DNA from 2 places in the Salinispora sp. H7-4 genome. Region 2 is predicted to be linked to the other one. Evidence: riboswitches for the same ligand, from Rfam matches in the RefSeq annotation. Region 2 holds a riboswitch; the other holds the start of a gene.

Region 1 (4,895 bases), on a different contig from region 2:
GCCTTCTACGCCCAGCCAGGGACAGGATCCTCGCAATGCTCCTCAGAGTCATCCAGAACCTTACAGACCTTCACCAATACCGGAGTCTCCTCCGCCAAGTTTCCACCCTCCCACGGGCTACAGTAGGGGGATTTATGGCCGTGGGTCGTAGCAACCCGATCAGTCTCCCAGGTTCCGGTGGGATTGATGTCCATCCGAACCTCAACCCGCCAGCCGTCGGGGTAATAGTCGCACGCCTGGATCGAATCCCCCGGAATCGCGTCGACCGGATCTGCATTGAATTTACCGATGCCGATCAGGTTGGCGCCTTCCCAGTACTCCGTCCACACGTCCTGTGACTGGATGCTGACGTCATCCGGATTTTGCTGGGCAACGACATCGGCTTGGGCAGCGCCCGGGAAACCCAGAGCGACAGCGAAAACCGAAGTGGCCGCCAACAGCATACGACCTGGCGATCTTGTCACACTCTTCACGCGAACTTCCCCCAATCGGGGGCGACTCTAACCCACTCGACCCCCGTCGTAGTTAGTGTCGACATAGTTTCACACGATCAGCCCACATCTCAAGTGGCGATATTCATCCCCGTTTGGAACGCACTCCGGAAGCAGAGCCAGCCTTCCCTATGGCGGCAACTAGCACCCAGCCGAGGCTAATGCAACTAGCATCTTTGCTACCTATGGTCCAACTGGCGCAACACTGGCGGTGACACCATTATGACTCTCATCGATCAATACGGTTAAAGGGTAACTTTTCGGGGCGTCTCTACGGCACGCCAACTCCTCGCCGCTACTAATTTGGAGGGGCGAACGGCCAGCCACCCCTTGAAGTCCGGACTGGCCATGCCCACCTTGTTGAACGGGTGGATGCCGCACCGAGGGTGCGCTCTTGCTGGCCAAGCCCGCCGCTCCCCAGGTGCGGGCGAAGCCGACGGTGCGCGAGGGTGCGGCCTTCACCGCGATCGGCGACTTCATGCACCAGTCACTACTCTCGCCGCGGACGAGCGCCGCACTGTCAGGCTACTGCGAAGATCGGGGGTGCCCGACGCCGACGGGGGTGGATCAACCCGCCGGTCGCCGGGCGGTAGCCGGATCAACAGTTGCGCAGCTCGGGAGATTGGTTGAGTAGCTGACCGCGGACGGAGATGAAGCGGCGGTAGGTCTCCGAGTCCACTACGGAGTGCCGGAACGCCGCGACCCGGTGACAGTTCTGGAAGGCCAGCTTGACGCCGAAGTGACGCTCGAGGCTGGACCGGATGGCGTCACTGGCCAGCGCACGCAGGAGCTGACCCCGCTCCTCCTCGGTCGGCGGCGGGACGACGTTGTCGGCGAACTCGGCGTCGGAGGACGCCAGCTCCGCCGCCACCCGGCTGACGGTCTGCCAGGCGTACGGCAGGGAGTCGCGGACGCAGGAGACGAAGGCGCCGTCGTCAACGGGGCCCGACTCGGCGGAGCGCAGCAGGTCCGGTGGCACGGTGAGAGACATGATCCTCCTCAGTTGATAATGATCGTGGTTTTCATTACCGTTGCGTGCTGAGCACACCACGCGACGTCCACCGCGTCAATGACGCCGGATGGCGTGGCTCGGTCGGATTCACCCGATGCGCGGTCTTCAGGACATGCGCCCGTCCCGGGGCATTTGACAGCGCTGCTCGCGCCGCCCCAGACTGTCGCGACAACTGAACCACCGCGTCTGTGCGGGGGAAGTCCGGTCACAATCCGGCGCTGGCCCGCAACGGTAGGCCGTCGAGGTGCATCCCGACGGCGAGCCCGAATACCCGCCACACTCGCGCACTGCTATCCACCCGTCGTGGCCCACGGGTCGGAGGCCCCGACCCGACGCTGACCAGCAGCGATCGGCTGGGTTCTGACGACCGCAGGGCGGAAAGGCACTCCTGATGGTCGTGTCCCACCTCCGAACCACCCTCCGCACCCGCGTCGCCGGCCTGTTGGCCGCCGCCGTCGCCGGGATCGCCCTGACCGCTGTCGAGCCCGCACCCCAGGCCGCCCGCGCCGACGCCTGCGACGGCACCTCGGGCGTCACCGTGGTGATCGACTTCACCGCGTTCGGCGGCGACGTCGAGGTCGCGTGCGCCCCCGGCGACCCGGACACCGGGCTGGCCGCCATCCAGGACGCCGGCTTCGCCGTCGAGGGCACCCTCCGCTGGGGCCTGGCCTTCGTCTGCCGACTCGGTGGACTGCCCACCCCGGACGTCGAGCCCTGCATCGACACCCCGCAGGCCAGCGGGTACTGGTCGTACTGGCACGCGCCCCGGGGCGGTGACTGGGAATACAGCGACAAGGGCGTGCTCAACTACGACCCGGCCCCGGGCAGCGTCGAGGGTTGGTCCTACGGCGCCAGCGAGCCGCCGAGCATCCCCGCCCCCTGAGCCACCGCACCGACGGTGTGACCAGGGGCGCACCTGGGTGCTCGTCTCGGGCTCTGGCGTCGTCGCACGCCCGGGCGATACGGTGACGGGCGCCCGGTGCGCACCGGGCACAACTGCATAAGTCCTGTGTGGGGGGAAGCCGGTGCGATGCCGGCGCTGACCCGCAGCCGTGAGCGAGAGAACCCTCTCGCGAGCCGGAATGCCCCGCCCGGGACGAGCGGCTTCCACTGTCGAGGTCTACAGGGTGAAGTCCGGTCAAGGCCGAGGTCCGTCCACCCCGCTCACCGCAGCACGCGGAGCGGGGTTTTCGTTCCCCGGGGTGCTTGCCGGAGCTCACCCTCCGCTACGAAAGGCACCCCTCATGGCCCTGTCCCGGCGCCTCGCCACCGGTCTCGGCGTGGCCGCGGCAACCACCCTCGCCGCGGTGGCCGCCGCTCCCCCAACCGTGGGGGCGGCACCCGACCCGGACCACGCCGCCGCGGCCCGCGCCGCTGCGTCCTGGCTGGCCGACGAGTTCACCGACGGCGTCCTGCCCAGCCCGTTCAACCCGGAGGCGGGGGACTGGGGGCTGACCATCGACGGTCTCCTCGCCCTCTCCGCCACCGGGGTCGACCCGTCGACCCGGCAGGCAGCGACCGCCCAGGTCGCGGCGAACGTGCGCGCCTACAACAGCTGGGACAACTGGAGCACCGAGGACGTCACCGACGGCGGGGCGACCGCGAAACTGCTCTACGCCGCCTCCGCCGCCAACGCCGACCCCACCGACTTCGGCGGTTACGACCTGCGGGCCGAGACCCTGTCGCTGATCGCCGGAGCGGACACCGACCACCAGCGGGGACGGCTCTCCAACCGGCCCCGAGCGCAGGCCGGCCTGGCCCCCAGTAACACCTTCGACCAGTCCTTCGCCGTGCTGGGCCTGACCCGCAGCGGCGGCGTACCGCAGGACGTGGTGGACTTCCTCATCCGGCAGCAGTGCGCGGCGGGCGGCTTCCGCCTCTACCCGGACACCGCCGACGGGCCCTCACCGTCCTGCGACGACCAACCCGACGCCGCCCTCGACGTCGACTCGACCGCGATGGCCGTGCAGGCACTGCTGAGCGCCGCCGAGGACGGCGCCGCCGACGCCGCCGACGCGGCCGCCGCCGGGGCGGACTGGCTGGTGTCCCAGCAGCACACCGACGGGTCGTTCGCGGGCTCCGGACCGACCGCCGGGAAGAACTCCAACAGCACCGGCCTGGCCGGGCAGGCTCTCGCCGCCGCCGGCCGCGACCCGGAGGCCACCGAGGCGGCGGTGGCGCTGGCCGCTTTGCAGGTAACCGGGGCCAACGGCGGGGCGGCTGCCGCGGAGGCGGGTGCCATCGCCTACAACGCCGAGGGGCTCGCCGCCGTCGTCGAGAACGGACTCGGCGACGGCAGCCGGGACGAGTGGCGTCGCGCCACCGCCCAGGCCCTGCTCGGGCTCGCCCAGGTGCCGCTGGGTCGGATCGGCCTCGACCCGCCGCCGACCGGGCAGCCCACCCCGACCGGCACCGCCTCCCCCACCGCCTCGCCGACCGCCAGCGGATCGCCGACGCCGACCGGCACAGCCACCGCCAGCCCGACACCGAGCGCCACCGGGACCGCCCCGTCGGAGCCCCCCGCCGCGTCACCGACCGCCAGCGCTCCGGTGACTCCCACGCCGACCACCTCCAGCCCGGGTGGGCTGCCGACCACCGGCGCCGCGATCACCAGCTACGTGCTGCTCGCGGTGCTGCTGCTCGGTGGCGGCGTCGGGCTGCTCATCCTCGGCCGTCGGCGGGCGAATTGAGCCGCAGGACGCTCCGTGGCTCCGCGGCCATCGCCCTGGTCGCCGCCGGCTCGGTGATCGGGCCGGGTAGCCCGGCGGCGGCCGCCGGGTCCGCCGGCTACTGCCCGGACGCCTCCGGCGTCACCGTCGTGGTCGACTTCAACGAACTCGGGGGCGGGACCGTGGTCCGCTGCGCCCCGGGCAGCCAGGCCACCGGGCTGGCCGCGCTGAAGAGCGCCGGCTTCCAGATCACCGGCACGCTGCGCTGGGGCGAGGGATTCATCTGCCGGATCGAGGGCAAACCGTCGGCGGGCGCGGAGAAGTGCGTCGACACGCCGCCGGCCAGCGCCTACTGGTCGTACTGGCACGCCCCGAACGGGGGCAACTGGACCTACAGCGACAAGGGGGTGCTGAACCGTACGCCCCCGGCAGGCAGCTTCGAGGGCTGGTCGTTCTCCCTCAACCGCCCCGACGACGCGCCCCGCCCGGGGGTCACCCCGAGCCGCCCCGCACCGCCGCCGCCCGCCTCGCCACCGGCACCGCCGGCACCACCACCGGCGAGCGACGTACCGGTGGCACCACCGCCGGCGGGCGGTGCTGGCGCGCCGCCACCCGCCGACGGTGGTCAGCCCGGGGCAACCGGCGGGCCGACCACCGTTGGCCCGTCGACCTCGGCCACCGCCGCGCCGTCGGCCAGCGCGGCGGGCTTCCCGTCCCCGGAGA
Region 2 (4,895 bases):
TGGCCTGCGTCCCCTCCCCCGGGTCGTTGACGATGAACGGGTACACCAGCGGCAGGTCGCCGAGGACCGCGTCCGGAGCGCAGTCGGCGGCCAGCCCGAGGCCCTTGCCCGGCAGCCACTCCAGGGTGCCGTGCTTGCCCAGGTGCACCACGGCGTCCGCGCCGAAGCCGCCCGCCGTGGCGGGGGCGGCCAGCCACCGGTACGCGGCCAGGTAGTGGTGACTCGGGGGCAGGTCCGGGTCGTGGTAGATGGCGATCGGGTTCTCCCCGAAGCCGCGGGGCGGCTGGATCAGCAGGACCACGTTGCCGAACCGCAGGCCGGCCAGGACGAGGCCACCGCCGTCGGTGTACAGCTCGCCCGGCGGCTCCCCCCAGTGGCGGACCATGTCTGCGCGCAGTTGCGCCGGCACCTGGTCGAACCACCGCCGGTACGTCTCCTGCGGTACCCGTGCGCTGGCGGTGGCGAGCTGCTCGGGGGTGAGCCACTCGACGTCGTGGCCGCCGGCGGCGATGAGGGCGTGGATGAGGGCGTCCCCGTCGTCCGGTAGGGGCGCCGCGCCGAGGTCGTAGCCGGCGGCGGCGAGCGCGGCGAGCAGCCGCACCGCGCTGGCCGGGGTGTCCAGGCCGACGGCGTTGCCGACCCGGGAGTGCTTCGTCGGGTACGAGCTGAGCACCACCGCCACCCGCTTGCCGGCGTTCGGCAGGTGCCACAGCCGGGCGTGCCGGACGGCGATTCCGGCCACCCGGGCGGCGCGCTCCGGGTCCGGCGCGTAGACCGACAGCCCGTCCGCGTCGAGCTGTTTGAACGAGAACGGCACGGTGACGATCCGCCCGTCGAACTCCGGGATCGCCACCTGCATCGCCGCGTCCAACGGGGACAACCCGGCGTCGCTGTCGGCCCACTGCTCCCGCGTGCTGGTGAGACAGAGCGCCTGGATGACCGGCAGGTCGAGGGCGGCCAGCGCGCCCACGTCCCAGGCGTCCTCGTCGCCACCGCCGGCCGCGTCGGTGGCCACGGTGCCCCCGGCGGCGAGTACGGTGACCAGCAGCGCGTCGCAGCGGGCGAAGAGTTCCAGTGGGCCCGCGCCGGCGGTCAGCCCGCGCAGCGAGCCGCAGAAGATCGGCGCCGCGTTTCCTCCCGCGGCCTCCACGGCGTCGGCGAGCGTGTCCACGAAGGCGGTGTTGCCGGCGAGCGCGTGCGCCCGGTAGAAGACGATTCCGACGGTCGGCCGGTCCGGGCTGGTCGACCGGGCACCGTGCATCCCGTACGCCGGGGTCGGTGCGGGGGGCGCGAACCCCGCGCCGGTGAGCAGCACCGTGTCGGAGAGGAACCGGGCCAGCTGCGCCAGGTTCTCCGGTCCCCCTTCGACCAGGTAGGACAGGGCCTGGGTGGTGACACCGGCGGGCACGGTGGAGGCGGCGGTCAGCTCGGCGTCGGGGACGCTCTCCCCGCCCAGCACCACCGTCGGCACGTTCGCGGCGAGGACCGCGGCCAGTCCGTCCGGCCATGCGGCCCGACCGCCGAGCAGGCGTACGACGGCCAGGTCCACGCCGTCGAGCAGTTCCGGGACGCCGTCGACGGCCACGCGGTTCGGGTTGGCCAGGCGATAGTCGGCCCCGCTGGCCCGCGCGGCGAGCAGGTCGGTGTCGGCGGTGGAGAGCAGCAGAATGCGCACAGCAAACTCCGGAGAGTGACGCCCACGTTGTGGCGCGGGCGATCAGTGAAGCGGGAGGTGATTCGGCTTCGCGGGCACCGTCTCGGGCCACCCGACCGGGCGGGCCGACCGGGCGCGCGTCAGGCGGCGATCAACCGCGGGCAGCAGGGCCGAGAACGGCGGCCCCCCCGCACGGCAGCAGGGACGTTCTCGGCGGCGGGACCCGTCGCGGCGGCGAAACCAATCGCGGCAGCGGGACCAATCGCGGCGGGGTCGGGCCGCGGACCGGTGGCGGGCATACCGCCGCCGGCCAGACTGATGCGACAACTGTCGATGGATGGGACGCTACACGTCATCGGGTCCTCCTCGGGTATCCACGCCCTGGGGTGCACCGACGGCCGAAGTATCCTGGCTCCCGGATCGACGCTCACCCCCGGCCTTCCAACCGCGCGACGCACGGTCGTGGCTCCACAAGGGGGATCACTCCCCGGTGACAGTGGCGGGACCGCGCCGGATTCACACCGGCTTCCTTCACTGCCGTCCGGCCGCGAACTCTGCCACACCAATACGTCCCGGTCAACGAAACGAGGGCAGAGCAGCGGTCGACCAGTCCCGGAGCCGCCGCCCCGGGGGTGTCCCTAATGGGTTTGTCAACGCGCATCGAGGGCTTTGGCCCAGACGATGATGTGGTCGATGGCGTCACGGGTCAGGCCAATCGTTGGGTCGGGGGTGATCAGCAGGGTGGGGCTGGTGCGGGTCGCGGCCCAGGTGTGGGCTTGGGGTGTGTGGAGGTCGTCGATCCATGCCGCGGGCCGTTGCTGGGCGTAGGCGGCGATGAGCGGGATTTTGTCGCTGGGGTGGAACGGTGCGGCTGGCATGGTGATCACGGGCAGGGAGGTGATGTGCAGTAGCGGTGCGAGGAGCTGGTTGGCTTCGTCGTTCCAGGCCGTGGCCCAGGCGACGTCCAGGACGGTGCTCGCTTCGGTGATCCAGGCGCCATGTGCGGAGTTGACACGGACGGGTTCCTCGTCGGGGAACAGGTGGTGCTCGGTGTAGCCGGCCGGTGGTTGAACAGTTCCGTAGGGATTGAGGACACCGTCGACGTCGAGCAGGAGCAGGGGCCGGGTCATCTGCGGATTTTGCCTGATGTGGTCAGCCGGGGGTGACCGCGACGATTGGTCTTGGCTGGTAGGGAATCTTGTCGCGGAGCATGGCGAACAGGACGTTGCAGCGGCGTCGGGCGAGGCAGATGAGGGCGGCGTCGTGGCGTTTGCCTTCGGCGCGTTTGCGGTCGTAGTAGGCGCGGCTGACGGGGTCGGTGAGGGCTGCGAACGCGGCGAGGAAGAACGCTCGTTTGAGGTTTTGTTGCCGCCTCGCGGTGGGTGCTCGCCGCGGATGCTGCTGCCGGATCGTCATACCGGGCCGGGTGACCGAGGGCCCCCGGGTGGGGACGATCAAAAAGGTAACGGTCACGGCGGCTACCGGAGGCGCCGCTCCGGGTGGGCCCGGTTCCAGGCGCGCATCCGCTCCGGATAGCCCATCTTGGCTGCCTCGTACAGCGGCAGGGCCAGCCGGCGGGCGAGTGACGCGGCAACCCGCGGCGACCCGGTACGGCGGCGGATCCACTCGCCGTCGTGCGCGATCGCCACCACCGTCGTGTCCGTCGCCGTCGTCTCCGGCTCCAGGTAGAACTCGACCCCGGTCCGGCTGGCGACGAACTGCTCCAGCGCCACCAGGTCCGCGCGGGTGCCCTCCCGGTCGAGCTTCGTCGGCACCCCGTCAGACTCCCAGGTACGCGACCGCTTCCGACTGAACCAGCCCATGCCGCTCCTCCTCGCATCTCCGGTGCCGCCGGCCTCCAGTGCACCACCCTTGGCTGAGCGCCGCCTGTACGCCCCCTGATGACGCGCTGAGGACGCGCTGCCGGCGGGTGGGCCCAAGCCCGCAGGGAGGCGTCGGCCGGCTCACCGTCCCGGGGGCGGGAGTGAGGCGTGCGTCACCGCGAGCACGAGCCGGTCCCAGGAGTGGGTCAGGCTGCGACCGGTGAGCTCGGTGAGCCGGCGGAGCCGATGGCGCATGGTCTGCGGGTGCAGTCCGACCGCGGTCGCGGCCTCGATCGCCGACCCGTGGGTGAGGTACGCGTCGAGCCCTTCGAGCAGGTGGGCGTTGGCGGGGGTGAGCACCGGCCCGAGAACCGCGGCGTGCAGTGCGGCACGGTCAACGGGAGGCGTGCCGTGCAGTACCGCGACGGTGAGCGCGTCGCCGCGGTCGAGCACGGTCCGGCGGGCGAACGCCGCCACGGGTGCGTGCTCGAGCGCGGCTACCGCAGCCCGGTAGTCCTGGGGCAGGGTCGCCGGGGAGGCGCCGCTGATCAGACAGGCCCGCCAACCGCCAGCGGCCACGGCCGCCACGACCTCGGACTGCTCGTGCCCGTCCGGGAGCAGCAGGACACCCGCGCCGGCCCGCACCGTGCTCAACAGCGCACCGGTACTCAGGTCGACCGGGCCGTGGTCCGCGCCGGCGGCCGGCGACGCCACGAGGGTGGCGACGCGGGCCGGGTGGGTCTCCGGGCTCTTCGGATCGCCACCGGCGAGGAGGAGGCCGAAGCTGGTGGGAACGCGGACGTTGAGCTGCTCGGTGCGGTCGGCGAGGGCGCCGGACGAGGTCTGACGACCGGCGAGCAGATCGTGCAGGAACTCGTCAATCAGCCGGCGCCGGTCGGTGATCAACTCGGCGGCCTTGTGCTGATAGCCGTTGGCCAACGCCTCGGACAACTCGTCGAGCGCGGCGACCAGGGCCTGCACCAGCGCGGCGAGGTCGGCGACGGTCAGCCCGGGCGGGGCATGCGCGGCGATGGCGTCCGTGATGACGGCCGCCGCGACCCGATAGGCGCGCAGCACCGCCAGCAGTGGTCGACCGTCGGTGGCGCGGGTGGCGCCGATGCCCCGAAAGCGGTTGACGTCCCGGGTGGTCAGCCGAGTGCCGTCGACCCACATCTCGGTGAGCCGGGTGACGGCCCACCGGGTGATGGCGGTGACCTCCCGCAGTTGGGTGTCGCTGAGTTCTCGGTAGATCGGGACCTGGTCGACGACCGCGCCGACCAGCTCGTCCACGAGAGTCGAGCTACGCTCGGTGAGCAGCCGATGTACGATCAGCCGTTCCGCGAGGCCCACCCCGGTCACCGCCCCTCGCGCTGACAGCCGGCCCGACCACCCCCGGACCGCGCGGATTGACAATACTC

What was found. Region 2 has a riboswitch for cobalamin ahead of cobN (cobaltochelatase subunit CobN). Riboswitches for the same ligand answer to the same signal wherever they lie in the genome.
Region 1: linked by a shared signal. The riboswitch ahead of H0524_RS06425 (prenyltransferase/squalene oxidase repeat-containing protein) and the one ahead of cobN (cobaltochelatase subunit CobN) in region 2 are both predicted to bind cobalamin.

What each region holds. Positions count from the first base shown of each region.
Region 1 covers NZ_JABZED010000006.1:17,302-22,196, forward strand. Annotated here, with positions in the region: gene H0524_RS06410 (hypothetical protein) at 6-473, opposite strand; gene H0524_RS06415 (SCO5389 family protein) at 1,090-1,482, opposite strand; cobalamin riboswitch at 1,650-1,797, shown strand; gene H0524_RS06420 (hypothetical protein) at 1,895-2,386, shown strand; cobalamin riboswitch at 2,475-2,613, shown strand; gene H0524_RS06425 (prenyltransferase/squalene oxidase repeat-containing protein) at 2,748-4,193, shown strand; gene H0524_RS06430 (hypothetical protein) at 4,190-4,895, shown strand, end outside.
Region 2 covers NZ_JABZED010000004.1:56,514-61,408, forward strand. Annotated here, with positions in the region: gene cobN (cobaltochelatase subunit CobN) at 1-1,675, opposite strand, end outside; cobalamin riboswitch at 2,056-2,186, opposite strand; gene H0524_RS05450 (HAD domain-containing protein) at 2,305-2,784, opposite strand; partial or broken gene H0524_RS05455 (IS110 family transposase) at 2,807-3,066, opposite strand; gene H0524_RS05460 (hypothetical protein) at 3,133-3,477, opposite strand; gene H0524_RS05465 (CdaR family transcriptional regulator) at 3,619-4,836, opposite strand.